4 regions of the Pseudomonas sp. S3_A03 genome follow, and region 4 is predicted to be linked to each of the others. Evidence: predicted binding sites of a transcription regulator. Region 4 holds the regulator's gene; each other region holds the start of a gene.
What was found. The regulator FliA, encoded in region 4, starts transcription of late flagellar genes. The targets are predictions, from matches to a motif close to CTAAAGTTTNNNNNNNNNNNGCCGNTAA.

Region 1: AB4O25_RS07410 (methyl-accepting chemotaxis protein) is a predicted target of FliA. The motif match lies at 3,749-3,776, and genes of this name have one in related genera.
Region 2: AB4O25_RS09465 (methyl-accepting chemotaxis protein) is a predicted target of FliA. The motif match lies at 2,143-2,170, and genes of this name have one in related genera.
Region 3: AB4O25_RS11050 (methyl-accepting chemotaxis protein) is a predicted target of FliA. The motif match lies at 5,022-5,049, and genes of this name have one in related genera.

Annotation. Positions count from the first base shown of each region.
Region 1 is NZ_CP162753.1:1,661,970-1,669,541, reverse strand. It holds gene AB4O25_RS07435 (hypothetical protein) at 1-734, shown strand, start outside; gene AB4O25_RS07430 (hypothetical protein) at 854-1,099, opposite strand; gene AB4O25_RS07425 (hypothetical protein) at 1,824-2,123, shown strand; gene AB4O25_RS07420 (hypothetical protein) at 2,524-3,273, shown strand; gene AB4O25_RS07415 (hypothetical protein) at 3,429-3,695, shown strand; gene AB4O25_RS07410 (methyl-accepting chemotaxis protein) at 3,804-5,117, shown strand; gene AB4O25_RS07405 (TonB-dependent receptor family protein) at 5,362-7,476, shown strand; gene AB4O25_RS07400 (sigma-70 family RNA polymerase sigma factor) at 7,556-7,572, shown strand, end outside.
Region 2 is NZ_CP162753.1:2,093,483-2,101,054, forward strand. It holds gene AB4O25_RS09455 (tetratricopeptide repeat protein) at 346-1,350, opposite strand; gene AB4O25_RS09460 (hypothetical protein) at 1,347-2,009, opposite strand; gene AB4O25_RS09465 (methyl-accepting chemotaxis protein) at 2,249-3,829, shown strand; partial or broken gene AB4O25_RS09470 (chloride channel protein) at 3,851-3,961, opposite strand; gene AB4O25_RS09475 (YeeE/YedE family protein) at 4,096-4,527, shown strand; gene AB4O25_RS09480 (DUF6691 family protein) at 4,530-4,949, shown strand; gene AB4O25_RS09485 (hypothetical protein) at 4,973-5,149, opposite strand; gene AB4O25_RS09490 (S8/S53 family peptidase) at 5,280-7,043, shown strand; gene gbdR (choline metabolism transcriptional regulator GbdR) at 7,104-7,572, opposite strand, start outside.
Region 3 is NZ_CP162753.1:2,449,777-2,457,348, reverse strand. It holds gene ccoP (cytochrome-c oxidase, cbb3-type subunit III) at 1-378, opposite strand, end outside; gene AB4O25_RS11070 (cbb3-type cytochrome oxidase subunit 3) at 375-575, opposite strand; gene ccoO (cytochrome-c oxidase, cbb3-type subunit II) at 579-1,187, opposite strand; gene ccoN (cytochrome-c oxidase, cbb3-type subunit I) at 1,198-2,622, opposite strand; gene AB4O25_RS11055 (alpha/beta family hydrolase) at 2,702-3,394, shown strand; gene AB4O25_RS11050 (methyl-accepting chemotaxis protein) at 3,427-4,992, opposite strand; gene AB4O25_RS11045 (mannose-1-phosphate guanylyltransferase/mannose-6-phosphate isomerase) at 5,444-6,886, shown strand; gene gmd (GDP-mannose 4,6-dehydratase) at 7,330-7,572, shown strand, end outside.
Region 4 is NZ_CP162753.1:2,307,705-2,315,276, forward strand. It holds gene AB4O25_RS10365 (chemotaxis protein CheA) at 1-252, opposite strand, end outside; gene AB4O25_RS10370 (protein phosphatase CheZ) at 264-1,052, opposite strand; gene AB4O25_RS10375 (chemotaxis response regulator CheY) at 1,071-1,445, opposite strand; gene fliA (RNA polymerase sigma factor FliA) at 1,615-2,355, opposite strand; gene fleN (flagellar synthesis regulator FleN) at 2,352-3,185, opposite strand; gene flhF (flagellar biosynthesis protein FlhF) at 3,290-4,606, opposite strand; gene flhA (flagellar biosynthesis protein FlhA) at 4,619-6,733, opposite strand; gene AB4O25_RS10400 (IS110 family transposase) at 7,185-7,572, shown strand, end outside.

The DNA of each region.
Region 1 (7,572 bases), 650 kb from region 4:
GCTTGAATAAAGCGATAAGAGATGACAGTAATTTTTTAGCAGCGTCGGTGGAGCGCTTGCAAGATATTCGTGAAGAGCTGGGCCAGTTTTATGAGCTGATACAGGTTAGACGCTACAGCTTGATTCCTCTCCTTGATGCTATTAAAGAGGGTGATAAATATATTGGCGTATTCAAACGTAATATTGATGAGGTTGGCGAAGCATATAATGAAATGGGCTCTGGCAATGTATCCCTGCTCAAAGAGCTTCACGCAATGATCACCTTGCTTAATAATGAATACGGCGATGAATTGATTGACGTGTCTGATGAGTTCGCAGCCGTTATATTTAATAAAATAGCTACCAATGAAAAAATATTAAACGCCATCAAATCCATTATCTTCGATGAATCCTATTTTTATTGGGTTCAAGAATTTGTCCCTGCGGGTAAAGAAAAGGATTTTTTAGAAAAGGTTGTTAGGCCGAAAGAAATCGAAGATATGGATTTGTGCTATAAGGTAACATACAATTTTATTGTGTGCCTGATTGAAAAGAATCATGAATTGCTTTCTCAAGTTCTCACAACCGCCTCAAGTTCAGTCATGCAAGCACGTATTGAATGTAAGGATATCTTAATTGCGCTCAGCGCAATCTCACACAAATTGGTAATGGACAATAACCACGAGACCTTGGAGCAAGTGATCGGAAAGTATGACGCCGAGCAATACTTCGGTAGGGACATCACTATCCGCTAAGTGGGACTGTTAATAGCGTTCCCTGGCTCCCCGCCAAGATTCAAACGAAAGCCCAACGAAAGCGGGGCTTTTGCGTTTCTCGTGTCCAAAACACGCGCGCAACTCAGGCAAAGGGAACGCTACCCAACTCTCCCTCCCTTGGACATATCAATCTCGAAAACCAATTCGTCAGCAAGCTTCTGAATGCTTGAATTGTCTGTCAGTTGGGCCAGGTTGATTCCCGTCGTGCAAAACATTGAGTCATGTTCGAGCTGTCGGACGAAGACGGTAGCGTTCCAGCCGTTGATCAGGATGCAATCGACCTGATGCCCCGGCAGGCTCCGCTGCAGATCTTCGGTCAGCGAGATTTTCTTCCAGCTGTGCATGATGACGTACTACTTCGGCCGTGATGTGCGATTGACAGGCGGCGGTTGAAAAAGTGCCAATTGGCCATCACTTTGCCGCTCAACGCTTAGATATCATCGTCCCGGCTCAATGCTGTCAGTGCAAACGGTGCGCCTTGAGCCTGACACAGCTGGGAATAGGTATTGGCCTGATGCCATAGAAAATCGCGGACAAAGAAAAGCCCGCGATGGGGGGAGCGGGCTTAAAGGGATGTTCACTAGGAGCTGGAAATGACCATAAGCGCCCGGCTGTGAAAAGAATGTGAAAGAGCCGCAGTCGCCAAGGCCGCCCCTCAATCGTAAATCATCAACGGCTGCCGATACCCGCGATCCATCAGTGGTACTGTCTGCGCTGCAAACCCCGGAGCCCGTCAGATGGATCGTCAACGCCCACCTCGTCTTGTCGCAACGCCTTTAGCCGCGCCAAGCACCGAAACCGTTGCTACCCACCCACCTGTTTGGCATTACGGCCCGAGTATCCCGATCATTGGCGGCAATGGCTACGCAGTTTTTGGATTCTTCCTTGGGCTGCTTTTGCTTTTACCGGGCTATGGGTTGGCGATGTTGCTTGTGGGGATGGGCGATATACACGGTGAGCCTCCCAGCGCTGGATCGAAGCTCAGCGAGTCGTCGTTCATGCTGCTCATGCTGGGTGCTGCAGTGTTCATTGCCGCGATGTTTGCGTGGGTGACGTCTGAGCCTCAAAGTGCAGGCGTTCACGTTCGACGAAAACCAGCAACTGCTCACCCTCACGGTCACGCGTCGTGGCCGCAAACCCATGGAAGTGCGTGTGCCTTTCGACCACATTCTTTCCATCCGCCCCTACGCGGTCGCCCTGTTTGACCACGATGGCCATTTTTACGTGACGTATAAGGGCCCCAAGGGCAAGGTGTTGGGATATCAAATGGGTGACGGGACTTCTCTGGCAGACATCGAGTTTCATGCCGCATGGTTGCGAGGAATGATAGGCGAACGTATGCAGGAACTGCTGAACCTGGACAAATGAAGACGGGCCCCGCCACGCCCGCAGCCCTTTCAAAGGCAGTTTCCCCTCCGGATCAGCAAAAAAGCTGAGCCACCGAAAGCAGGCAAATCACCTGGACAAACATTTGTGCTCGAATTGGATGTTTCATTGCCGTCACCTCATTTACAGCGGCTGCTGATAGTGCCGCGGGCGCTGCGAACCACCCGCAAGGCCACGTAAAAGTGAAAATGCCATCCTGGCTCGCCAACAACGCACGCAACTGAAGTATAGGCGCTGAAACGAATTCGTCACGCGGCGCTCTGGCAGGCACCTCTTACAACTATCTGCTGCTGTCTTTCGCACTTTTTTAGATTTATCCGCTCTATTTCTGTCCCAGCCCCACCGATTTCCCGCGTGGGCAGAAGAACAAGATCGGGTGCCGATGGATCGCACGTTTCCTTTTTTCCGAGTTCGCGCCAGGCGCCGGCTGTTGCTCCTGGCCGCTGCATTAGTGTTTTTTGCTACCGGCTGCACTCAGCAACAAGGCCGCGATATTGCCAAGCAGTTCACCAATGGCAAGCCCGACGAGTTCTTTCAAACCAGTGTCGATCGCATGGCCACGCTGGGCATGCGCGACAACCTGCAAAGCCTGTACGTGCTGATGAGCAAGCTTTACCTGCGTAACCCCAGCCAATGGCGGCAGTCGGGTTACCCGGATGCGGCGAGTGCCGAGCGGGAAATTCGCCAGGCGATCGAGCAGCGCCGGCCGCTGCCAGCCTTGGGTGAACGTCGCGACCTGGTGGCCTTGAGCTATTCCTTGAGCCCGGAATTCCAGGGCGATCGGGTCGGGGCGTTTATCTACGCGATCGGCAGCATGCTGGTGACCGCCCACGGTGGGCGCACCGAGTTCTATATGACCGACTCGATCAACCCGCAATTCGTCAGCAACGCCGCGCGCAATATCGAGAAGGCCACGTGGTTGCTCAGCAAGCGTCAGGATGCCAATGGGGTGCTGCTGTTGTTTTCCAACGAGATATCGGAGGAGGGCAGTAACCTCAGTTTTGCGGTGGAGTTCGGCAAGATTGTCGCGCGGCTCGACCTGTTGACGCAGATGCTTGACGAGCGCTACCGGCGCATTGGTCTCAATTATGCGCAAAGTCTGTTGCTGATGAATTTCCTTCCGGTGCAGTGAGCGCTATTGGCAACGCAAAGCGGCAGCACAGCTATCCGTACAGGTACAGCGTTTCGTTTTCCTCTGTAGGAAGTGGCCTATCTTGCCTTCCCTTGCTTGAATCGCCCCGGCGTCGGCAATAGCCTCGGACTTTTCTGAAAAATGAGGCCCTACCCTTGAGTAAGCAAAAAACGGTGTGGCCTACGGATCGCGAAATACGCCTGCGCTTTATTCTCTTCGCGGTAATCGAGACCGCCAGTGCCGAAGGCGTTGCTGCCGAATTGTTATTGCCTGCACACAAGCTGCTGCGCGCCTCGCCAAGCGAGCCGCAGTTGCTTGAGGCACTTGGGCAGATACTCGCGGCAGATGAGATGTATGGTTTCCGGTTTCCCGCGGGCTCGGAGGCGCATGAGCTGATGCAGGGGCTGGAGCTGCCCGGTTAGGTCAATCACTTGCTTGGGGTCAGTGGCGCCGGCGTGACTGTTCGTCGTCTATGCTCAGCTTGCCGGCCACATGGCCGATGCAGTGATGACCACAGCAGGGACGCCACCATGTTCAATCGCCTCTTGAAGAAAAATTTACAGGACCAGGACGACGAGCTTTTTCATTTGCGACAGCTCGTTGCGCAATTTGACCGTGGCAGGCTTTCCATCGCCCTGGATGCGGAGTACCGCATTACGGCGGTCAATGACGCATTCGCGCGGGTGCTTGGTTATCCCCCAGAGCACTTGCAAGGTCGCTTGCTGGGTGAAGTCGTTCCCCCTTACGTCAAGGACTTGCCCTGCTTTCGCAATTTTCACGCAGCGGTTGAGCGCTTTGAACCGGTGACTGACGACTACCGCTATTTGCGCAGCGATGCCAGCCTGGCCTGGCTCAACCTGACCTGGTGCCCGATCAAAGGGCGTGACGGTCGGCTGTCGCATATCCAGGGCTACGGTGCCGATGTGAGCCGTGCCATTGAGCAATCCAAGGAAAACGAGGCGTTCATCAACGCGTTGATCCGCTCGACTGCCGTTATCCAGTTCAAACTGGATGGGACGGTGGTCACCGCCAATACTCAGTTCCTCGACGCCATGGGGTATAGCCTGGATCAGATTGTCGGCAAAAAACACAGCATGTTCTGCAGCCCGCAAGAGGCGGCATCGAGCGGCTACGTTGATTTCTGGCAGACCCTCAATCGTGGAGAGTTTGTCGCCAGCCGCTTCAAGCGGGTGGACAGCCGCGGTAACGATGTATGGCTCGAAGCCACTTACAACCCGGTGCACGACGCAGAAGGCAATCTGTGCAAAGTGGTGAAGTTTGCCAGTGTGGTCACCGGCCAGGTGTTGCGCGAGTCCGAGGTCAAGGCCGCGGCCGGGGTGGCTTACGAAGTGTCGCTGCAAACCGATGTCACGGCCGAGCGCGGCGCGGCCGTTGTACAGAACACGGTACAAACCATGCAAAACATTGCCGTGCAGATGCAATCGGCTACCGGCAGCATCGAAGCACTGGGTAAGCAGTCATTGCTGATCAGCGCGATTGTGCAGACCATCGGGGGTATCGCCGCCCAGACCAACCTGTTGGCGCTCAATGCGGCCATCGAGGCCGCCCGCGCCGGTGAACAGGGGCGGGGCTTTGCGGTCGTGGCCGATGAGGTCAGGCAGTTGGCTAGCCGAACCAGTACGGCAACCGAAGAGATTGTCAGCGTGGTCCAGCAAAACCAGCGTCTCGCCGACGAAGCTATTACCGAGATGTTCAGCAGCCGCGAGCAGGCAGAGCAAGGCTTGACCCTGGCCAACCAGGCCGGCGCGGTGATCACCGAGATCCAGGGGGGCGCCAAACAGGTGGTGAGCGCGGTCGGGCGCTTTGCCAATGAACTGCAATAACGTGCTGGGTTAGATCGTTTGTTTGCTAAAGGGGGCTTCACAGTAGGGGCACTGTTTATTTCGTCAGATATTGAGTGTGCATGCGCGGACTCGATGTAGGACTTAATAAAAAAGCAGCTTGGCGTTGGTGTAGAAAGAAGCGGGTCCGTTAACAAAGCGTGACTTGGTGGGCCGCGTTGGCTTCCCATCACTGTTCGCGTGGTGGGCCAGGCCCTTCATGCCCCCGACTCCCAAGGACCTGCCCATGCTGTTGCGCCAACCTCCGTTGCTGTTTGCCGCCCTGACCTTAAGTTCGCTGGTGCATGCCGAAGACGTGCAACTGGCGCCGCTCGAAGTCACCACGGCCGAGGCCAGTGCCGGCGAAGTGGCCCAGGCGCAGCTGAAGAACGTGCCCGGCGCCACCAATTACATCGACATGAGCAGCGTGCAGCAGGGGCGGGTGAGCACCAACGAAGATGTGTTCAAGTACCAGCCCGGGGTGTACGCCAAGGCGGCGAATAACGAAGGGGTGAAGTTGTCCATTCGCGGTTCGGGCCTGAACCGCAGCCCCGGCGCGCATGCTTCCGGGCTCTATGAGATGTTCGACGGCCTGCCCCTGACCGGGCCTGGCGGCACACCCTACGAACTCAAGGACCCACTGTGGCAGAGCCGCGTAGAAGTGCTGCGTGGCGCCAACGGTTTTGATCAGGGCGCGCTGGCCCTGGGCGGCGCGGTCAACTACGTGACCCGCACGGGTTACGACGCGCCCAAGCTGCAAGTGCGCTATGAGGCCGGCAGCCGTGGTTACGCCCAACGCGAAATCAGCTCGGGCCAGGTACTGGGGGATGCCGATTACTACATCAGCCTGACCGACTCGGAATCCGACGGTTATCAGCACCAGAGCGCCGCCACCGGCAAGGGCGTGGCCGCCAACTTCGGCTACCGCTTCAATCCGAATCTGGAAACCCGCTTCTATTTCCGTTCCCGCGAGACGACCAACGACACCCCCGGCAAACTCACCCGCAGCCAGATCAGCCACGACCCGCGCGCAGCCAACAGCCTTAACGCCAGCCGTGACTCCAAGCGCCTGCAACCGGGATCGACCTGGATCGCCAATAAAACCACCCTGCAACTGGACGACAACTCGCGCCTTGAAGTCGGCCTGGCCTATCACGATTACCCGATGGACCTGCGCGAAGGCACCAACCGCCTTAAAGTCGCCTACACCGACCTCAGCGGCACCCTCAATTACATCCGCCAGGACATGTTGTTCGGCCACGACAGCAAAACCACCGTTGGCCTGCGCACCACCCAGGCGATGCCCAACAATGGCGCGTCGGAATATGTGCGCGTACCTTCTACTGATCCCAAAAAGTACTACGCCCCCGGCACCAAGACCCGCGACTACAGCTACCTGGGCTCCGACACCGTGCTGCACATCGGCAACGAGCTGGAACTGGTGCCGGACCTCTGGCTGACCACCGGCCTGGCCGCGATCTACACGCGCCGCGAAACCCAGGTCACGTACCCTCAAGGCCAGGCGCCGCTCAGCCAGCATGATTGGGACTACGCGCCGCGCATCGGCCTGCGGTATGACGTCAACCCGCAATTGCAGGTGTACGGCAACGTGAGCCGCTCGGTCGAGCCGCCGCATGCGTGGTCGATGATCTGGGGTTCCAACAAATACTTCGCCGGCGGTGCGGCCACGGGGTTGGCGCGAGAAGGTGTCAGTTTGAAAAACCAGACCGCCACCACCCTGGAAATCGGCGGGCGAGGAGAGGCATGGCTTGGCCAATGGGACCTGGCGCTGTACCGCTCCGAAGTACGTCACGAACTGCTCAGCGTGGAAACCCAGCCCCAGACCCCAACCAGCAATGCAATCATCGCCGAATCCAACGCCAGCCCCACCGTGCACCAGGGCGTTGAACTGGGCCTGCTCAGCCCGCTGTGGGACGGCGGCCACCGCGGCATACTCAACCTGCGCCAGGCCTACACCTACAGCGACTTCCACTACCGCGACGACGACCGTTTCGGCGGCAACGCCTTGCCCGGTATCCCCAAGCACTACTACCAGGCGCAACTGCGCTACGACCACCCGACGGGCTTCTACACCAGCCTCAATACCGAGCATGCTTCACGGGTGGCGGTGGACTACGCCAACTCCTACTACGCGGCGCCCTACACCGTTTATGGTGCGACGTTCGGTTACGACGCGCCCCAACAGGCCTGGCAAGCCTGGGTCGACCTGCGCAACCTTGCCAACCGCCGCTACGCCAACACCGTTACACCGGCTTACGACGACAAGGGCGCGGATTTAGCCCGTTCTACACCCGCGGAAGGTCGTGGCATCTACACCGGCGTGTCGTGGAGTTGGCGTTAATCCGGCCCTTGCCCCGTCATCGTTTTACTGGCATTGTTTGCGCAATTGGTAACATTTCCCATTTGAGAAATTTTTGCGCATGCATGACATTCCGGC
Region 2 (7,572 bases), 210 kb from region 4:
AGGGGTATGAGATCGCCAAGATCCAGAACACCACCGCTAACCCCCAGCAGATGGGCCCCGCCGTGGAAAAATCCTGGATGCTGCCCGTCGACATTCCGCCAGCAACCCATCGCTGCCTGGTCCAAAAACCCCGGCCATCGAAAAACTCGCACGCAACCGGAAGTTCTCTGCGACGCGCCCAAGACCTACAACGTAACCGTGGCCAAGGTGAAGGGCGAACAGGCGCTGAAACTGATCGACCCACGTTTCTCGATTATGCGCGGCATCAGCTTCAGCCAAGGGTTCTGACGCAAGCGTCGGCATGGGAGAGACGCATGAAAAAAATGCCCCTCCGATGCGCACACACTAGCCTTGCAGTGTTCGCAGTTTTTCTTCGAAGTAGCGGATTTGCGCCAAGTCATCGGGGTCGACCTGCCTGAGTATCTGAAGAGCCTTTGTATAGGCGGCGCGTGCCTTGGCGGTGTCGCCTTGAGCCTCGTAGACTCGCGCAAGGTTGAAGTGGCGCAAAATTATTTTGGGGTGATGCTCGCCAAACGTTGCCTGGTCACTGTTCAGCGCCATCGTCAGGAAGGCTTCCGCTTTATCGTACTGGCCCAGGCCGCGATAGGCGTCGCCGAGGTTGTTCCAGCGGATGGCGACCGTCGGATGGCGCGGACCATGCAGGGCCATGTCGATATCCAGCGCCTGTTGAAAAAGCGGCAGCGCCGCCTCGTACTTGCCCTGGAGGTTATAGGCATTGCCCAAGTTGTTCAGCGAGACGGCTACCGAAGCGTCGTTGTCGCCGAGCAGTCGCTTTCTCAACGCGATATTTTTGCGCAGGTTTTCGAAGGCCTCTTCATATCGGCCCAGTTTGCTCTGCGCGGTACCGATGTTGTTGTAGCTGTCGGCAATTATCAGGTCATCCGTGCCAAGTACCGCGAGGCGCATCTTCAAGGATGTTTCATAGTAGCCAAGGGCAATCTCGAAATTGCGTAGTCGCTCGTGAAGATAGCCGAGGTTGTTCCAGTAGGTCGCCTGTTGCGCGGTCGAGGCTTGGCCGTTCTGTTTAGCCGCCTCCAGTGCCTGGGTAACCAGGACGATGGCGGTACGGTCATCGCCCAGCACAGAGACTGCCAGCGCCTTGATATTCAACGCCTCGGAGTTGGCAGGGTCGGCTTCAAGCACGCGATCCGCTTCCTCAATCGTCGCCTGATACTGCCCTGCCGCGAAAAGGCTAACTGCTTTGTCGCTCACGGCCCCCAGGGCGGCCTCAGAGCCAAACATCAGAAAGAGCAATGAGAACGGCAATAGCGCTTTCAGCCAACGAATGCGCAGGGAGGTTCTTGGGTTTGAAATGCAGATCTGACTCATAGTTTTTTTCGATCCAACACACTCATTAAATTGAAGTAACGAAGCGGGCTTTGACGCGGAACGGGGGTGGGTTCGTTTACCCGCCCCCTTCCCAGACGCATGCTATTAAAAGACATCCATCGCTCTACAAAGCCCCGCCTTCTCAACAGCCTCATTTGCAGGTTCCCCCCTGCATTCAAACGCTGCAACGCGACCAGACACCGGCCACTGTCCAACAGGATCAATTCATAGTCCTGATGCGCCGTTGGGGTGAAACGAAAGGTTTGTTGGCAGCTATAGGAATAGCCGGCGCAAACGTGGCCTTCACTCTGGAAGTTCATCGCGAACGGTTTACCCGCCGGGACCTTCAGTTCGGTACGCGCCAGCGCTTGGCCTTTCGCCTCCACCCGACGGTTGCTCTCGGGCATGCCCAGGCTGCGGCCGTTATTCTGGTCGGCAAAGCCGGATTCGGCCACCGCCATCACGCCAGCGCCGGGAACACGCCAGTCGATGCAATCGCTGCCCGGCACGCCACGCGCCATGCCATTGGTGATGATGCGCAAGCGTGCGGTATCACCCGCGGCGGGTTCAACATAAGCCGTGGAATAAGCACGGATATTGGAAATATTGCCGCAGCCGCTCACGGCAAAGGCCAGGCCTGCCATCAGAAACGCTCTCATGAAAATCCCTTTCTTACGGTTCAACGGCAGAAGTATGGACTCTGGATACACAGTGCCTCACCGGCCTTGGCCCCAGGAGTGGTCACCGTAACAGCTGGCGCGTTGACGTGGCACGAATATCCAAAGCGGCCCGATTAAGTTTCCCAACGTCAGGTCGATACCCTGACTAACCCGCACCCCCTCGCAGCCAGGAAGCTCACATGAACCTTAGAAACCTTAACGTAGCTCCACGAGCTTCCATGTTTTTCGCGTCAATCATCGTATTGGTCTTTGTACTCGGCGCAGTCGCCGCAGTGCAGATGGGCAAACTGCGGGATGCAGAAAAAGATATTGAAACCAACTGGCTGCCAAGTATCAGGCAAACAGCATTAATGAACTCCGGCGTGATGCGGCTGAGGCTTGAAACTCAGCGCGCGCTCGCTGACCCTAAAACCCTTCAGTCGACCGTTGCCTCCTTTGCAGGCTACCGGAAGGTCTTGGCGGATGCGGTAGCCCAGTATGAACCACTGATCGCGAGCAACGACGAGCGCACCCTGTATCTAGTGGTTAAAGCGTCCGCCGATGCATATGCCAAACAGCTGGACATTCTCGAACCTTTGATGGCGCGCGCTGACATACCTGCAGCGGTAAGCCAGGTGAGTACAGGCATCCGCCCGTTGACGAATCGGTTGGAGGGCGAGATCAAAGCCCTGACTGACTACAACAACAATGGCGCGACAGCCGCTGGGCAATACGCAACCGCCACTTACGCCGAAGGCATCTGGGTAATCAGTGGCCTTATTGCCGGTGTCGTAGTCCTGACTATCGCGCTGGCGACCCTTCTGACCAAGAGCATCACCACTCCGATAGGTACAGCCCTGTCCGTGGCCGAACGCATTGCCGGCAGTGATCTGTCCAAAGAAGTGCAGGTCAGCGGGAAGGATGAAGCCGCACGCCTGTTAAAAGCGCTGGCCCAGATGCAGGAAAACCTGCGCAAAACCATCATGCAGATCAGTGATTCATCCACGCAGCTGGCCTCGGCCGCAGAAGAAATGACGGCGGTCACGGAGGAATCCAGTCGAGGCCTTGTTTCACAAAATGATGAGGTCAACCAGGCGGCCACCGCCGTAACCGAAATGAGCGCGGCGGTTGACGAGGTGGCCCGCAATGCAGAGTCGGCCTCCGAAGAGTCGCGTCGCACCCAGGGGTTCACTGAGACCGGCCTGGAGCGCGTCTCTCAAACACTGAAGTCCATTCAAAAACTGAGCGGCAACGTTGAAACCACGAGCGACAAGATTCAGGTGCTGTCAGAGCGCGCTCAAAGCATTAACAAAGTCGTCGAAGTGATCAGGGCCATCGCCGAGCAGACCAACCTGCTGGCGCTGAACGCAGCCATTGAAGCCGCAAGGGCCGGTGAGCAAGGGCGCGGCTTTGCCGTGGTGGCGGACGAGGTCAGGGCGCTGGCGCACCGAACGCAGTCTTCCACGCAAGAGATCGAACAGATGATCTCCGCCATGCAGAGCGACTCAGCCGAAGCGGTGGAAGCCATGAGCAAAAGCAAAGAGCTGGCGACCCAATCCCTCGACGTCGCCCAGGAAGCCAGCACTTCACTGGACCAGATCGCCAAGGCCATTACGCAGATCAATGAGCGCAACACCTTGATAGCCACTGCGTCTGAAGAACAAGCTCATGTAGCGCGTGAAGTCGACCGTAATCTGGTCAGCATTCGAGAGCTGGCCGTGCAGAGTTCCGCGGGCGCCAGTCAAACCGCCAGCGCGTGCGGAGAAATGTCAAAGTTGGCGGTCGACCTTAACAGGATGGTGAGTCGCTTCGTCGTTTGAAACATCAGGCCCCACGCGTTCCGCCAGGGGTGTATTGAAGGCGGCGGCAATACCCGCTGCGCCACCGGCCGGGATCAGGTCTTCAGGGCGGACGATGCGTGCGTTAGGCAGATAGCGGTGAAAGAAATGCAGGCAGCACCGCAAAATCATAGCGGTGCTTGCGCCCCAGGGCTTGAGCCGCCCCATCTACCACCGGCATTTCACGCAATACGGGCAGAAACTGTGCTATCGATGCACTCCCCCAATCCCCGAAGGCTGTCCCGACCATGAGCCTCTCCGCCGATTTCACCCCATGGACCTCCCTGCTCGGCGGTGCCTTGATAGGTTTGTCCGCCGGCCTGTTCATGCTGCTCAACGGGCGCATTGCCGGTATCAGCGGTCTGCTCGGCAGCCTGCTGTCCAGGCGTAGCGATGGTCGGGGGGAGGCGCTGGTGTTCGTCGCGGGGTTGATCGCCTCGCCCCTGATCTGGTTACTCGGCGCGCCGTTGCCGCAGCCCTCGTTCCAGGTCGGTGGCGTGGCGCTGGTACTGGCGGGGGTGTTGGTGGGGATCGGTACGCGCTATGGCGCCGGCTGCACCAGCGGGCACGGGGTCTGCGGGCTTTCACGGTTGTCGGTGCGCTCGCTGGTGGCGGTGGGTTGTTTCATGGGCAGCGGCTTTGCCGGCGTCTACGTGCTACGTCATGTAGTGGGGGCTTGAGCATGCGCAAAATCACGGCTTTGATGGCGGGCTTGATCTTCGGGCTGGGGCTGTACCTCAGCGGGATGACAAACCCGGCCAAGGTGCTGGGTTTTCTCGACCTCGCTGGCGACTGGGACCCTTCGTTGGCCTTGGTCATGCTCGGGGCGCTGATGGTGAGCAGCGTGTTTTTCTTCTTCGCCAGGCGGCGTGACACCGCATTGCTCGGCGCGCCGATGCAGATGCCGACACGGCGCAACATCGACCGCCGGCTGGTGCTGGGCAGCATCGTGTTCGGTATCGGCTGGGCGATTGCCGGGCTCTGTCCCGGACCGGCCGTGGCCTTGCTGCTGACGGGGCGATGGCAGGCGGTGCTGTTCAGCGTGGCCATGCTGGCGGGCATGCTGGTGTTCGCGGGCCTCGAATCACGCAAGCAGCGCTGAACATTGCGGCTGGCGTCAGCCCCTCAATCCGCGGCCTGTTGGAAGGCATAGCCGCTCACCGCCAGCAACACACCGGAGATGGCGTAAGTAAAGCTGATCATCACGCGGCGGCCGATCACGTCAAACAAGCGCCCCAGCAAGACTACCGCTGCGGTGTCGCGTTGGAGCGCGTGTTGCTGGGTCATGGCCACGTCCGTCATGTGCAAGTCCCTCCCCCGTTATGAGTAAGCGCCTGAAACGGGAGTTCAAATTCAATGGCGTCGGTTATGCGCTGAACGAAGCAAGCTCCGGCGTAGTCGGAACAGCAGGCCACCGGCAAGGAACCCGCTCATGCCCTTACGCTTCGCCACCCTGGCAACCCTTTTCAGCCTGGCTGCCACGGCCAGCGCAGCCCAACCACCGCTGCGCCTGGAAAACCTGCAACGCTGCGGCGACGTGTTGGAAAACCGCCAGCAGGACTGGTGCCTGACCGTTCGCGGCCTGAACGATGCCCCGCCACAGCTGAAACTGGCGGGCAAGGCCCTGCCGGCGGATGCGGTACAACGCGACGGCAACCACGTGCGCCTGCGCCTGGACAGCGCCCGCTATCAGAGCGGCCCGCTGTGGTTGGAAGACGGCCCGCGCGTCAGCAATGCCGCCTGGCTGAGCGTGCGCAACAGCCAGGTGGTAGCGGCCGGCCCCAGCGAAGTGGCGAAGAACATGGACGGCCTGACCACCTATGTGAACCTGGTCAGCGTGCTGATCGAAGAAGACCAGAACGGCCGCCAGGAAGCCGAGCGCCTGGCGCGCAAATATGGAGCGACGGTGGTCGGCAGCATCGCGCCGTTGAATGTCTTCCAGTTGCGCCTGCCGGCCACGGACCTGATGCAACGGGATGCGCTGGTGCTGCGCCTGGGCAGCGAGACCGGCGTGGATGCCGTGGTGATCGAAGAGTCCGCCGCCGAAGAAACCGAGCACGCCGCCACGCGCCGTGAAGCGCCGAAAAAACCGCCCGCCGACTCCGATGAATGGGCCGCCAACCGCTTTCTCGACGCGGTGGCCTACTATCAGCGGCGCATCCCGGGGCAGCACTCGCCGATCCTGCCAAAACCGGTGCGCGTAGGCGTGATCGAGCGCGGCGTGGACTTCGACACGGCGGATTTCGCCGACTACCTGGGTGCCTGCGCGCCCAGTCGAACCTGCGTGTACGCACGCGACACCGACGCAGCAAACGGCCACGGCACCACCGTCGCCGGCATCCTTGCGGCGCGTTGGCACAACGGCGGCAACAGCGGTTTTTTGCGTGGCCTGGACAAGGCCAGCGGTGGTTTCGACGTGATCGTCGAGCGTAATTCCGATGCCGGCATCACGGCCAACATCGCGGCATCGGTCAACCTCGTGGAAGACGGCGTACGCGTGCTCAACTGGAGTTGGGGCATCCATCGCGTCGGCACCCGGGACGTCAACGGCCAGGACGTCGACTCACTGGTGCGCTCAGGCATTGCCATGAGCGGCTACGAAGAATTGCTGGAAGAATTTTTCCTATGGCTGCGCAAGGAACATCCCGACGTGATCGTGGTGAATTCCGCCGGTAACGGCTCGGCGTTCTCCGGCACGGATGACTACCGCCTGCCCTCCTCGTTTATCACCGAGCAACTGTTGGTGGTGGGCGGCCACCAGCGCGGCGAGCAGGCCGGCCTCGCCGTGGATGACCCGGCCTATGCGGTCACGCGCAGTTCCTCGAACGTCGACATGCGCGTCGATATCACCGCCGCCGCCTGCGCCCATGCATCCACGGCCGACGCCGGCGAGGAAGGCGCCGTGCATTGCGGCACCTCCTATGCCACCCCGATGGTCGCGGGCCTGCTGGCGGCCATGCTGTCGATCAACCCGCAACTGCAACCCGAACAATTGCGCACACTCTTGCGCCGCAGCTCGATGGCGATTGGCGACAACCATGACTTTGAACGCAGCGACGCCCAGGACCTTACCGCGCCGATCCTGCCGTCGGAGCGTAGCTATCAGCTCAATGACAAGGACGTGGGGCGTTCCGCGCGGCTGGACATGCAAAAGGCACTGGACCTGGCCGTACAGAGCAGGACGCGGGTGCGTTGAACCTGAGGGCGACGGTTCTGCGTTATCAGTGGGGCTGAAAACCAGCCCCCCTGCCGAGCGTCAGCGCCGTTGAATCTGCACACTCGCAAAGGTCGGCTCATCGCGCGCCTGTTCCAGCGTGTTCTTCGGCTTTGCCGACGAGCGCGGATGCACCACCGGCCGGCTCGCCTGCGGGGGTTGCAGGCGCATGTCGCAGCGTTCGTCGCTGGGCGCTACGCCGAAGAAATCCCGATAGCACTTGGAAAAATGCGGCGTGGACACGAAGCCGCAGATCACCGCCAGTTCCACAATCGAAATAGGCGTTTGCATCAGTAACTGACGCGCACGCGTGAGGCGCAGCTTGAGGTAATAACGTGACGGCGTGCAGTACAGGTAACGCTGGAACATGCGCTCCAGTTGGCGCCGGGATACCTGCACATAAGCCGCCAGGTCATCAAGATCAAGGGGTTCTTCCAGGTTGGCTTCCATCAAGGCCACCACTTCCTGCAGTTTGGGCTGTTGCGTGCCAAGCAGGTGCTTAAGTGGCACG
Region 3 (7,572 bases), 140 kb from region 4:
GGCCACTTCTTCCACGGGCATGGCCGAGAATTTGGCGAAGATCGGCCCGAACTTGGCGTCGGCCTTGGCCATTTCCTTGTCCCACTCCTTGGCCTGGGTCCAGCCGCCTTCATAACCGGGCAATATGCCTTTCCAGTTGCCCAGGCCCGGGTAGAGCACCAGGTAGCCGACGGCAAACACCAGGGTGCCGGCGAACAGCATGAACCACCACTGCGGCAGGGGGTTGTCGTATTCCTCGATACCGTCGAAGGCGTGGCCCATGGTCTGGTCGACGCTGCCCTTGGTCTCGCCCTTGCGGGTGCCGATCAACAGCCAGGTCAGGCCGATCAGGCTGCCGATGGTCAGTACACAGATCCATGTACTCCAGAATAGGGTCATGGCCGGGTGCTCCTTATTGCAGGCTCTTCTTGAGCGTCGGATGGAGAAGGTTCATCGGCGAAGGGCAGCAGGCGCGCCTGCTCGAATTCCGCATTGCGCCGGTTGTTGAACACCCACAGTGACAGGCCGATAAAGGCGATGGCGACGACCAGCGTGCCAAGGCCGCGGATGGTGCCCGCATCGAATTCAAATCCCATGGCTCACCTCTTGCTCTTGATGGCGGTGCCGAGCACTTGCAGGTATGAAACCAGCGCGTCCATTTCGGTCTTGCCCTTGAGGCTGGCGACGGCGCCACTGATGTCGTCGTCGGTGTACGGCACGCCGAGGGTGCGCATCACCTTCAACTTGCTCTCGGTGTGGCTGCTGTCGACCTGGGCCGTGACCAGCCATGGATAGGCCGGCATTTTCGACTCCGGTACCACGTTGCGCGGGTTGTACAAGTGCGCGCGATGCCAGTCGTCCGAGTAGCGTGCGCCGACGCGTGCCAGGTCCGGCCCGGTGCGCTTGGAACCCCACAGGAAGGGGTGGTCCCACACGCTTTCACCGGCGACCGAGTAGTGGCCGTAACGTTCGGTTTCGGCGCGGAACGGACGGATCATCTGCGAGTGGCACTGTACGCAGCCTTCGCGGATGTAAATGTCGCGGCCTTCCAGTTGCAGCGCGGTGTAGGGCTTCATGCCTTCGACCGGCTTGTTGGTCACGTCCTGGAAGAACAGCGGGACGATCTGGGTCAGGCCGCCGATACTCACGGCGAGTACCATCAGCAACATCAGCAGGCCGACGTTTTTTTCAATCGTTTCGTGTTTCATCACGGACTCCTCAGGCCAACTGCGCAGTGGCAGTGGCTTCGACAGGCTGCGGCGAACGCACGGTGCGCCACGTGTTGTAAGCCATCAGCAGCATGCCGCTGAGGAACACCGCGCCGCCCACCAGCCGCACGATGAAGCCTGGGTGGCTGGCCACCAGGGTTTCGACGAAGGAGTAGGTCAAGGTGCCGTCTTCGTTGACCGCACGCCACATCAGGCCCTGGGCGATGCCGTTGACCCACATCGAAGCGATGTAGAGCACGGTGCCGATGGTGGCCAGCCAGAAGTGCGCGTTGATCAGGCCGAGGCTGTACATCTGCTCGCGACCGAAGATTTTCGGGATCATGTGGTACAGCGCGCCGATGGAGATCATCGCCACCCAACCCAGCGCCCCGGCGTGTACGTGGCCGATGGTCCAGTCGGTGTAGTGGGAGAGGGCGTTGACGGTCTTGATCGCCATCATCGGACCTTCGAAGGTCGACATGCCGTAGAAGGCCAGGGAGACAACAAGGAAGCGCAGGATCGGGTCGCTGCGCAACTTATGCCAAGCCCCCGAGAGCGTCATCATGCCGTTGATCATGCCGCCCCAGCTTGGCGCCAGCAGCACCAGCGACATCACCATGCCCAACGACTGCGCCCAGTCCGGCAGCGCGGTGTAGTGCAAGTGGTGCGGGCCGGCCCAGATGTACAGGGTGATCAGCGCCCAGAAGTGCACGATGGACAAGCGATAGGAATACACCGGGCGCTCGGCCTGCTTGGGTACGAAGTAGTACATCATCCCCAGGAAACCGGCGGTGAGGAAAAAGCCTACCGCGTTGTGCCCATACCACCACTGCACCATGGCATCCGTCGCACCGCCGTAGAGGGAGTAGGACTTGGTCAGGCTGACCGGGATTTCCAGGTTATTGACGATATGCAGGATGGCCACGGTGATGATGAACGCACCGAAGAACCAGTTGCCGACGTAGATGTGCTTGGTGTTGCGCTTCATCACCGTGCCGAAGAACACGATGGCGTAGGCCACCCAGACAATGGTGATCAGGATGTCGATCGGCCATTCCAGCTCGGCGTATTCCTTGGAACTGGTGTAGCCCAGCGGCAAGGTGATCGCGGCCAAGAGGATGACCAACTGCCAGCCCCAGAAGCAGAACGCGGCGATTTTCGGCGCGAACAGCTGAGTCTGGCAGGTGCGCTGCACCGAGTAGAACGAGCTGGCAAACAGCGCGCAGCCACCGAAGGCGAAGATCACCGCGTTGGTGTGCAGCGGGCGCAAGCGGCCGAAGCTGGTCCAGGGCAAATCGAAGTTGAGCGCGGGCCAAACCAATTGGGCGGCGAGAAAAACCCCGAGCCCCATGCCGACGATGCCCCACACCACCGTCATAATGGCGAATTGGCGGACCACCTTGTAGTTATAGGCGGTACTTAAAGTAGTGTTCATGGTTCCCCATCCACGGTTCAACCCAAGCAAGTGCGGCACTTGGGCTGGAGTTATAGGCAGACTAAATAGCGAGGCAAGCATGGGCAAAGAGCACAAGGCCAGTATTGACGGGGATCAATGGGCGCAGTGTGCGCGGGAACATGGGTGGTTATGGGATGTCGCATCGGGCCCGGCGGCGGGTACCGCGCCGACGCTGATCCTGGCCCACGGCGCCGGCGCCCCGATGGACTCGTCTTTCATGAGCGACATGGCTGCACGCCTTGCCGGGCATGGCGTGAACGTGTTGCGCTTCGAGTTTCCCTATATGGCCCAGCGTCGGCTGGACGGCGGCAAACGCCCACCGAACCCGGCGCCGAAACTGCTGGGTGCCTGGCGTGAGGTGCATACCGTAGTGCGACGCCATGTCGCTGGGAAACTGGCCATCGGTGGCAAGTCGATGGGTGGGCGCATGGCCAGTTTGTTGGCCGATGAAGTCGGCGCCGATGGCCTGGTGTGCCTGGGGTATCCCTTCTATGCGGTGGGTAAGCCTGAGAAACCACGGGTCGAGCACCTGGCGGGCTTGAAAACACCGACGCTGATTGTGCAGGGCGAGCGCGATGCCTTGGGCAATCGGGCGGCGGTAGAAGGCTATGATTTGTCGCCGAGCATCGAGGTGATGTGGCTGGAGGCGGGGGATCATGACTTGAAGCCGTTGAAGGCTTCCGGGTTTAGCCATGAGCAGCATGTGGAGGCTGCGGCAGTGAGGGTGGCCGGGTTTCTCGGCGCCCTCTAGGGCCCTATCGGGGGCAAGCCCCCGATAGCGGTTTACCGGTTAAACCGCTCCACCAGCGAGTACTGGGTATTAGCGGTATGCGTCAGCTCTTCACTCAACTGCGCCGAGTTCAACGCCTGCTCCGAGGTCTGGTCCGCCAGCAACGCAATGGTGCTGATATTGCGACTGATCTCCTCGGCCACCGAGCTTTGTTCCTCGGTCGCCGCGGCGATTTGGGTTGTCATGTCGGTGATATGCGCCACCGCCTCACTGATGCCCACCAGCGCCTGGTCTGCTTCCATCACCCGCGCCACGCCTTCTTCGGCCTGGCGATGCCCGGCGTCCATGGTCTGTACGGCGGCGGAGGCGGTTTGCTGCAGCTTGGCGATCAGGGCATGGATCTGCCCGGTCGATTCAGCCGTGCGTTGCGCCAGTTGGCGAACCTCGTCAGCCACTACCGCAAAACCACGGCCCATTTCGCCGGCACGTGCCGCTTCGATGGCTGCGTTCAATGCCAGCAAGTTGGTCTGGTCGGCAATGCCTTTGATCACGTCAACCACGCCACCGATCTCATCGCTGTCCTTGGCCAACTGCGTGACGGTCACCCCCGTTTCCCCGACGGCCAGCGACAAGCGCTGAATCGCCTCGCGGGTTTCCCCGGCGATATCGCGCCCGCGACCGGTCAGGCGGTTGGCCTCCTGGGTCGCATCGGCGGTGCGCTGCACGTGGCTGGCCACTTCCTGGGTCGTCGCCGCCATCTGGTTGACCGCCGTGGCCACCTGTTCGGTTTCGACGCGCTGGCGTTCCAGGCCGCTGGAGCTGTTGTGCGCCAGGGTGTTGGACTGCGCGGCTTGGTCGTTGAGGTGTTCGGCGGTGTCCTGCAAGCGCGTAAGACAGGTCTTCAGACGTGCCTCCTGGCTGAGGATCGACATCTCCAGGCGCGCCTGGGCGCCACGGCTGTCGGTGTACATCTGCGCGATCAGCGGGTCGGACGTGGTTTGCTCGGCCAGGCGCAACAGGCGCTTGAGCCCGCGCTGCTGCCAGCTCAGGCCCAGCAGGCCCAACGGTACCGACAAGCCCGCCGCCAGGGCAAAGCCCCAGTGGGAATTGAGCGACGCGCCGATCATGAAACTTAACTGGCTGATCAGGATAAATGGCACCCAGTCCTGCAACACCGGCAGCCACTTGTCCCGCTGGGGAACGGCCGACTTGCCCTGGTTGATGCGTTGGTAGAGCGCTTCGGCCCGGCGGATCTGCTCGGTGGTGGGCTTGATGCGTACCGATTCGTAGCCGACCACCTGATTGCCTTCGAAGACCGGCGTCACATAGGCGTTAACCCAGTAATGATCGCCCGTCTTGCAGCGGTTCTTGACAATGCCCATCCATGGCAAGCCTTGTTTGAGCGTTGACCACATATGCCCGAACACTGCAGCCGGCACATCCGGGTGACGTACCAGGTTGTGCGGCGCACGCAGCAGTTCTTCACGGGAGAACCCACTGATCTCGACGAACGCGTCGTTGCAGTAAGTGATCACGCCTTTGGCATCTGTGGTGGAGATCAACCGTTGCTGAGCGGGGAAGGTACGTTCGCGCTGGGTAACGGGTTGGTTATTACGCATGGTTTTTTTATCCGCAAGGCTTTGAAGGGTTGTCGGCCGTGATCTGTGATTGTTGAGTGGATTTTCCGATAAGCAGTGTAGACACAGTCCCGGCGCAAGGGCGCGAGCATTCATGTGGCGTACACCGATGGGCTGCAGAGCGTGGGGTGTTTTTGCGGGCGTTCGGTTGTTTGAGGCGCAAAATCGACACGTCCCTTGGCAGGCTTTTTTCCTGGGCCATAAAAAATAGTTTTTGTCTGTCGGATGACGGGTCTTTTCCTAGACATAAATGACCATTTAAATAAGAATGTTCGGGGTAATTTGTAAGAGAAACGCCATAACCTCCTCCAAACGCTCCGGCGATTTGATTTTTTAGCTCAAAGACTCTAGTCGCTTTGCTTTCGAGTCTGTTCGTCGCGAGGAGGCGAGGGCGACGGCCGAAATAAAATGACATTGCGTAAAGGAGTACAGTGTGGCACTCGTTCCAGTCATTATTTGCGGCGGTGCGGGTAGCCGTCTGTGGCCTGTTTCCCGTTCAGCGCATCCCAAACCGTTTATTGAATTGCCAGATGGTGGCAATTTAATTCGGAAGACTTATGCCCGTGCCTTGGCTTTGGAGTCGGTCAGCGAAGTATTGACCATCACCAATCGTGATCTTTATTTCAAGACGCTCGATGAGTACGGCGCGCAGGCTCCGGAATTCACCAATTTAAGTTTCGTTCTGGAGCCATTCGGACGTAATACGGCTGCCGCAGTCGCACTCGCGGCCCAGGAAGTTGCACGAACTCATGGGCAAGATGCCATCATGTTAGTGCTGCCTGCCGATCACTTAATAGATAATCACGCTGCATTTGCCCAGGCCGTTTGCTCTGCTTCGGAACTGGCAAAAGACGGCTGGCTGGTGACGTTCGGTGTAAAACCGGAGTTTGCGGAAACCGGTTACGGCTATATCCAAAAAGATAATGACGGCCCCCTTGGTAATGGGTTCAAGGTCAAACGTTTCGTCGAGAAACCGGACCTGGAAACGGCTCAAGGGTATGTGGCGTCGGGCGATTATTTTTGGAACTCCGGCATGTTCTGCTTCCGCGCGGGTACGCTGATCCAAGAAATGCAATTGTGCGCGCCGGATGTATCCAGCGCCGTGGACGCGTGCCTCGCAGGTTCCGGCACGATGACGGGTCACAGCCACCGCAGCCTGCACTTGGAGCCGGGCAGCTTTGCCAGGGTGCCGGACATCTCCATCGACTTCGCACTGATGGAGCGCTCAAGCAAAGTGGCGACGGTGCCTTGTGACATCGGTTGGAGCGATATCGGTTCGTGGAACGCCATGAGTGAACTGTCCCCGGCGGATGAGCACGGCAATCGCATTGACGGCGAGGCTATTTGTCATAACTCCAACAACAACTATGTGCGCAGCCATCGCCGACTGGCGGCTTTGGTCGGCGTTCAAGACCTGATCATTGTCGACACGACCGATGCCCTGCTGGTTGCACACAAAGATCACGCGCAAGACATCAAGGCTATCACTGCTCAGTTGAAGAAAAATGGGCATCAGTCCCATCTGGACCACACCACCGTGCGCCGTCCGTGGGGGGCCTACACCACCTTGGAAGACGGGCAGCGGTTCAAGATCAAGCGCATTGTCGTCAAGCCCCAAGGTTCGTTGTCGCTGCAGATGCACCATCACCGCAGCGAGCACTGGATTGTGGTCAGCGGTATGGCACGCGTGGTCAATAATGACCGCGAATTTCTACTCAATACCAATGAATCAACCTTCATTCCTGCCGGGCACACCCATCGGCTGGAGAATCCGGGGGTCATTGACTTGGTATTGATCGAAGTGCAGAGCGGTGATTACTTGGGTGAAGACGATATCGTGCGGTTCGAGGATATTTACGGTCGGGCCGGCATCTGAGTCATGCGCCGTTGGAAACACGTTTGAGGGCTCGCGGTTTGCCCGGCATCGCTTGGGTTGGGGTAGAGGATTATTCACCCATTGGCGCAGGTTGCGATTTAAGTGCTGATGTTGCCCAGCGTGCCGCCTGCGAAGTTGCAGGGTATTGAAGTAAATGCACTGTCGGGATTGTTTGCGACGCAGAGATTTTGATGAGGTTCACACCGCCGTATTTACAGTTGAGCCGAATATAAAGTGAAACTCCATTGCGCATGCCCAAGAGCATTCATGGGGCAATTGTGCCGCTGGTTTTTTGCTGGTGTAACAAGATCAATTTTTGGTAAGCGCGTCGCTTGGGCGTGCTCATGTTTTCGGATAGAACGGGTAATGGACTGTACTCTTCATTACGATCTGAGTAGGTCAGCCTCGTTCGTTATAGGATTTATTTTCGAAGGGGATTTTTCATGAAAAAAGCAATTATCACCGGTGTTACTGGCCAAGACGGTGCGTACCTTGCTCAGCTCTTGCTGGAAAAAGGCTACACCGTATATGGCACCTATCGCCGTACCAGTTCGGTCAATTTCTGGCGGATGGATGAGCTAGGTGTCACCCAGCACCCAAACCTGCACCTGGTCGAATACGATCTGACTGATCTGTCCTCCAGCATTCGTCTGCTGCAGACCACGCAGGCCACTGAAGTCTACAAC
Region 4 (7,572 bases):
AACGTGACGCTCACCCTTGCGCAGGATGTCGAACACGTTCTCGGCGATGTGGCAGCACTCCACCAGCTCATGGAGCTGGAGGAAGCCGGCGCCCCCTTTTACAGTGTGAAAACCGCGAAAAATTGCATTGAGCAGGTTCGCATCATCCGGGCGGCTTTCCAGCTCGACCAGTTGCTCGGACAGTTGCTCTAAAATTTCGCCGGCCTCTACAAGGAAATCCTGAAGGATCTCTTCATCGGCGCCGAAGCTCATGTGGGTGCTCCTTAGAAGCCTAAACTGGATAACAGGTCATCTACGTCATCCTGACCTGACACAACGTCTTCACGTTTATCGGCATGAATCTGCGGACCTTCACCCTTGGCGAGATGTTTTTGTGGATCTTTTTCCGAGAGGATCGCTTCGCGGTCATGTTCAATGCCGGCAAAACGGTCAACCTGGCCTGCCATAAGCACCAATTTGAGCAAGTTGCTTTCCACTTCGGTGACCAACTGGGTCACACGCTTGATCACCTGACCGGTGAGGTCCTGGTAATCCTGGGCCAGCAAAATATCGTTGAGGTTGCTGGAAACCGTGCGGTTTTCCTGCTCGCTGCGCGACAAGAAGCCTTCAACCCGACGTGCCAGCTCACGAAACTCCTCAGCCCCGACTTCCCGGCGCATGAAGCGGCCCCAATCGGCGCTCAGGGCCTGGGCTTCAGTGGCCATGCCGTTGACCAGGGGCGTGGCGTTCTCCACCAGGTCCATGGTGCGGTTGGCCGCCGCCTCAGTCAGCCTGACCACATAGGACAGGCGTTCGGTGGCATCGGTGATCTGTGAGATTTCTTCGGCCTGGGGCATGTGCGGGTCAATCTGGAAATTGACAATCGCACTGTGCAGCTCGCGTGTGAGCTTGCCCACTTCCTGATACAGGCCGCGGTCACGGGTCTGGTTGAGCTCATGGATCAACTGCACCGCGTCGCCGAACTGGCCTTTTTCAAGGCTGTCGACCAACTGGTGAGCATGTTTTTTCAGGGTCGACTCAAAGTCTCCCTGTGACGTTTCGTTATGCTCCATAGCTCCCCCGCGATGGCATCAGCCGTGGATGCGTTCGAAGATTTTTTCGATCTTCTCTTTCAAGGCCAGTGCAGTGAATGGCTTGACCACGTAACCGTTAACACCCGCCTGGGCAGCTTCGATGATCTGCTCACGCTTGGCTTCGGCGGTGACCATCAGCACGGGAAGGCTGCGCAGCTTTTCGTCGGCCCGCACATGACGCAGCAAGTCGATACCGGTCATGCCCGGCATGTTCCAGTCGGTTACCAGAAAGTCGATGCTCCCGCTGTTGAGGATCGGAATCGCCGTAAGGCCATCATCCGCCTCGACCGTGTTTGTGAACCCAAGGTCACGCAACAGGTTTTTTATGATCCGCCGCATCGTTGAGAAGTCATCAACGATGAGGATTTTCATGTTCTTGTCCAATTCGACCTCCAAGCAGTCTTAAACGCGCCCAGCACCTGGACGCGTCATTTCAATCAACAGGCATTACACAAAAAGGACTGCCGGGGGCACCACGGGCCGAACCCGCGAAGATCCATCACCTTCGCGGTATCGCTTTGCAGTGTCCCCACACTGCCTGTCAGCGCGCTCGCCACTCTCCCAAACGCCCCCGCAAGCGAGCGGCGCACTGGCTGTGTAACTGGCTGACTCGCGATTCGCTGACCCCCAGGACCTCACCGATTTCCTTGAGGTTCAGCTCTTCGTCGTAGTACAGCGCCAATACCAGTCGCTCACGCTCAGGCAAATTGGCAATCGCGTCCGCCAACGCACCCTGAAAGCGTTCATCTTCCAGGTCTCGCGCCGGCTCCATATGAGTACTCGCGCCGTCCTCGTGCAGCCCTTCATGTTCACCGTCCTGCAACAGGTCGTCGAAACTGAACAGGCGGCTGCCCAAGGTGTCGTTCAAAATCCCGTAATAATCGTCGAGACTCAATTGGAGTTCGGCCGCAACTTCGTGATCTTTAGCGTCGCGACCGGTTTTTGCTTCAATTGCGCGAATTGCGTCACTGACCATGCGCGTATTGCGGTGTACCGAACGAGGCGCCCAATCACCCTTGCGCACTTCATCGAGCATGGCGCCCCGGATACGGATACCCGCATACGTCTCGAAACTCGCGCCTTTGGTGGCATCGTATTTGGTTGACACTTCGAGCAGGCCAATCATGCCGGCCTGGATCAGGTCTTCGACCTGGACGCTGGCGGGCAGGCGTGCCAGCAGGTGATAGGCGATGCGCTTGACCAGCGGCGCATAACGCTCGATCAACTCGCCCTGACCGTCACGGGCGGACTTCTTGTAGGCGTTATAGCCGTTCGCTGTCATAGCACGGGTCCTGCGCTCGTCTGATGTACCAATCGCTCGACGAAAAACTCCAGATGCCCCCGTGGGTTGGCGGGCAACGGCCAAGTATCGACCTTTTGGGCAATAGCCTTGAACGCCAATGCGCATTTGGAACGAGGGAACGCTTCGTAGACCGCACGCTGCTTTTGCACAGCCTTGCGCACACACTCGTCGTAGGGAACTGCACCGACGTATTGTAAGGCGACATCGAGGAAGCGATCCGTGACCTTGGTCAACTTGGCGAACAGGTTGCGCCCTTCCTGCGGGCTCTGGGCCATGTTGGCCAGTACGCGGAAGCGGTTCATGCCGTAGTCACGGTTAAGTAATTTGATCAGGGCGTAGGCGTCGGTGATCGAGGTGGGTTCATCGCAGACCACCAGCAACACTTCCTGCGCCGCGCGCACGAAGCTGACCACGGATTCGCCGATCCCGGCGGCGGTGTCGATCACCAGCACGTCGAGGTTGTCGCCGATATCGCTGAATGCCTGGATAAGGCCGGCATGCTGCGCCGGGCTCAGGTGCACCATGCTCTGGGTGCCGGAGGCGGCCGGCACGATGCGGATCCCGCCAGGGCCTTGAAGCAGCACATCGCGCAGCTCACAGCGCCCCTCGATCACATCGGCAAGCGTGTGTTTGGGCGTCAACCCCAGCAGAACGTCGACGTTCGCCAGTCCCAGGTCAGCATCCAGCAGCATGACGCGACGGCCAAGTTCTGCCAGGGCCAGGGACAAATTCACTGACACGTTAGTTTTTCCGACGCCACCTTTGCCGCCGGTCACCGCGATCACCTGTACGGGATGCATGCTGCCCATTTTATTTCTTTACCTTGTCTTGCTTAGACGCAGGCTACATGGCTTGGCCGCGTGAATCGCTTGCAGACCATCGATGTAGATACTTTTCACGGTGTTCATCTGACTCAACCGACCCGTTTTGCCGGGTTGTGATAGAGATCGGCGAACATGTCGGCCATCGCTTCCTCGCTAGGCTCGTCTTGCATTTGTACGCTGACGGCGCGGCTGACCAACTGATGACGGCGCGGCAGATGCAGATCATCCGGGATCCGCGGCCCATCGGTCAGGTAAGCCACCGGCAGTTCGTGGCTGATAGCCAGGCTCAGCACTTCACCCAGGCTGGCGGTTTCATCCAGTTTAGTCAGGATGCAACCGGCCAGCCCGCAGCGTTTGTAGCTGTGATACGCAGCGGTAAGAACCTGTTTCTGGCTGGTGGTTGCAAGCACCAGGTAATTTTTTGACTTGATGCCACGCCCGGCCAGGCTTTCGAGCTGCATACGCAACGCCGGGTCGCTGGCTTGCAGGCCGGCGGTGTCGATCAGCACCACGCGCTTGCGCAGCAGCGGGTCGAGGGCATTGGCCAGGGATTGACCGGGGTCGACATGGGTAACCGGCACATTGAGGATGCGGCCCAGGGTCTTGAGCTGTTCCTGGGCGCCGATACGGTAGCTGTCCATGCTCACCAGCGCGATATTCTGGGCGCCGTACTTAAGCACATAACGGGCGGCAAGCTTGGCCAGCGTGGTGGTCTTGCCCATGCCGGCCGGGCCGACCATGGCGATCACTCCGCCCTCTTCCAAGGGTTCGATCTGTGGCGTGGTGATCATCCGCGCCAAGTGGGCCAGCAACATGCGCCAGGCCTGGCGAGGCTCTTCGATTTCGTGGGTCAGCGCCAACAGGTCGCGGGACAACGGGCCGGACAGGCCGATGCGTTGCAGGCGACGCCACAAGTTGGCCTGTTGCGGTTTGCTGCCTTGCAGTTGGGTCCAGGCCAGCGAGCCGAGCTGCACTTCGAGCAACTCGCGCAGGCCATTGAGTTCAAAGCGCATCGAGTCGAACGCGCGCTGGTCGACTGCGGCGGCCGGGGCGGGCGCGGCAGGACGCGGCGGTTCGATGAAAGTGGGCTCGACCAACGGCTCGGCAGCCGTCAGCGGCAGGCCGGCGAACAACTGGCGATTGGTGGTGGCATCGCTGTCGCCGCGCATGCTCAGTTCGGCCTGGGCCGAGACGATGCGCGAGGCAGTCTTGCGCAGCTCGTCTTCAAGCTCCATGTTCGGCACGCGCGGCGCCAGGGCCTGGGGGGTGTAATCCAGGGCAGCCGTCAGCTCGACACCGCCGGCAATACGACGGTTACCGATAATCGCGGCGTCGGCGCCCAGCTCATCACGGACCAGTTTCATGGCCTGACGCATATCGGCGGCGAAAAAACGCTTCACTTGCATAACCCACTACCCTCAGCCGTTGGGCCCTACTGTCGCGACGATAGTCACTTGCTTGTTGTCAGGAATTTCCTGATAAGCCAAAACGTGCAAATTCGGTACTGCCAGGCGCCCGAACCGCGACAACATTGCCCGGACCGGGCCTGCCACCAGCAGAATCACCGGCTGGCCCTGCATTTCCTGGCGCTGCGCGGCCTCGATCAACGAACGCTGCAGTTTTTCAGCCATGCTTGGCTCCAACAGAACGCCCTCTTCCTGGCCTTGTCCTGCCTTCTGAATACTATTGAGCAATATTTGTTCCAACCTTGGTTCCAAGGTGATCACAGGCAGCTCAGAGTCAAGCCCTACAATGCTTTGCACGATTGCACGCGACAATCCGACACGCACCGCCGCCACCAGCGCGGCGGTATCTTGACTCTTGGCGGCATTGTTGGCGATGGCCTCGGCAATGCTGCGAATGTCGCGCACCGGCACCTGTTCGGCCAGCAGCGCCTGCAGCACTTTGAGCAGTTGCGACAGCGACAGCACGCCCGGCACCAGCTCTTCGGCGAGTTTTGGCGAGGCCTTGCCCAGCAAACCCATCAATTGCTGGACTTCTTCGTGACCGATCAACTCGTGGGAGTGCTTGTACAAAATCTGGTTGAGGTGGGTGGCGACCACGGTGCTGGCGTCCACCACGGTATAGCCCAGGGACTGCGCCTGGCTGCGCTGGCTGATTTCGATCCATACCGCCTCCAGGCCAAAAGCCGGATCTTTGGCGGTAATGCCGTTGAGGCTGCCGAACACCTGGCCGGGGTTGATCGCCAGCTCGCGGTCCGGGTAAATCTCGGCTTCGGCCAGGATCACCCCCATCAGCGTCAGGCGGTAGGCACTGGGCGCCAGGTCGAGGTTGTCGCGGATGTGCACGGTGGGCATCAAAAAGCCCAGGTCCTGGGACAACTTCTTGCGCACCCCCTTGATCCGCGCGAGCAATTGGCCGCCCTGGTTGCGGTCCACCAGCGGAATCAGGCGGTAGCCGACTTCCAGGCCGATCATGTCGATGGGCGTCACGTCGTCCCAGCCCAACTCCTTGGTTTCCTGGGCACGGGCCGGGGATGGCAGCAGCTCCTGCTGGCGCGCGACCTCCTGCAGCGCCTGCACTTTGACTGCGTTTTGCTTTTTCCAAAACAGGTAGGCACCGCCGCCGGCCAATGCGGCCATGGTCAGGAACGACACATGAGGCATGCCCGGCACGATACCCATGATCGCCATAATGCCCGCCGCCACGGCCAGGGCCTTGGGCGAGGCGAACATCTGCCGGCTGATCTGCTTGCCCATGTCTTCGGAGCCCGACGCACGGGTCACCATGATTGCAGCGGCTGTTGATAACAACAGTGATGGCAATTGCGCCACTAAACCGTCACCGATGGTCAGCAAGGCGTAGACCTTGCCCGCGTCGCCGAAGGTCATACCGTGCTGGAAGATACCCACGGCAATGCCGCCGATCAGGTTGATGAACAGAATCAGCAGGCCGGCGATGGCGTCACCGCGCACGAATTTGCTGGCGCCGTCCATGGAGCCGTAGAACTCGGCTTCCTGGGCCACTTCCAGGCGGCGCGATTTGGCCTGGTTCTGGTCGATCAGGCCGGCGTTGAGGTCGGCGTCGATGGCCATCTGCTTGCCGGGCATGGCGTCGAGGGTAAACCGCGCGCTCACCTCGGAAATCCGTCCGGCGCCTTTGGTCACCACCACGAAGTTGATGATCATCAGGATCGCGAACACCACGATACCGACCACGTAGTTACCACCGATCACCACTTCACCGAAGGCCTGGATCACCTTACCGGCCGCGGCGTGGCCGTCCTGGCCATGAAGCATCACCACGCGGGTAGAGGCCACGTTCAACGCCAGGCGCAGCAGGGTCGCCACCAGCAAAATCGTCGGGAACACCGCAAAATCCAGGGGCCGCAGGGCATACACGCACACCAGCAGCACCACCACCGACAGGGCGATGTTGAAAGTGAAGAACACGTCGAGCAGGAACGGCGGCATCGGCAACATCATCATTGCCAGCATCACCAGCAACAACAACGGCACACCCAGATTGCCCCGCGAGAGGTCAGTCAGGGTCGTACGGGCCGTGCCGAGCATTTGAGAGCGATCCACCACCGGTATTCCTCGTAACGTAAAGCAAACTTTTGACGCCGGGAGGCATCCTGGTGGCGGTATTGCAAGAAGCTGTCCAACTTTGGTTTGGGGGCGTGAACAACCTCACAAGCGAGCGTTTCTACAGCCCTAGCCCCAGTTAAATGTGGGAGGGGGCTTGCTCCCGATGGCGGTGTATCAGGCAATAGATTAATTGGCTGAACCACCGCTATCGGGAGCAAGCCCCCTTGTGTCTTGATACGGGATTAAGCTGAGAGTGAGAGGGTGAGTGGCAAGCTGAATGCCCGAAGTGCTTAAAGCACGTGTGGGAGCCCATGCTGCCACTCACTTCTCCGCTCTGGACATGAGCCCGAACAGTTGAACGAGCCCACCTCGAACAGTTACAAGCGTGGGCCAAGCCAGAGCGCTCTCACTTTTAGTGTAAGAGGGTTTGGCTATGTTTTCCTATCCAGCAGGCATTGATGTTTCCAAGGACAGCCTTGAAGCTCGAGTTCATCAGGTTGACGTTGGGGTAAATTGCGCTAACGCCGAAGAAGATTTCCCTGGGTTGATTGGGTGGCTATTGCTTCACCAGGTCGGACGCGTGGTGTTGGAGGCTACTGGCGGTTATGAGCGCAAAGTCATGAAGGCGCTTCAGGCTGCGGGCCTTAATGTCATCTGCGTCAATCCCCGTCGGGCCAAGAGTTTTTCCAGGGCGATGGGGCAACACGCTAAAACCGACCCGATAGACGCAAAGTCTCTTGCGCAGTTCGCAGCGGTTCTCGACTCACCAAGCAGCCGAATCACCAGCCCGGAACATGACGAGTTGCGCGCGTTAGTCCAGC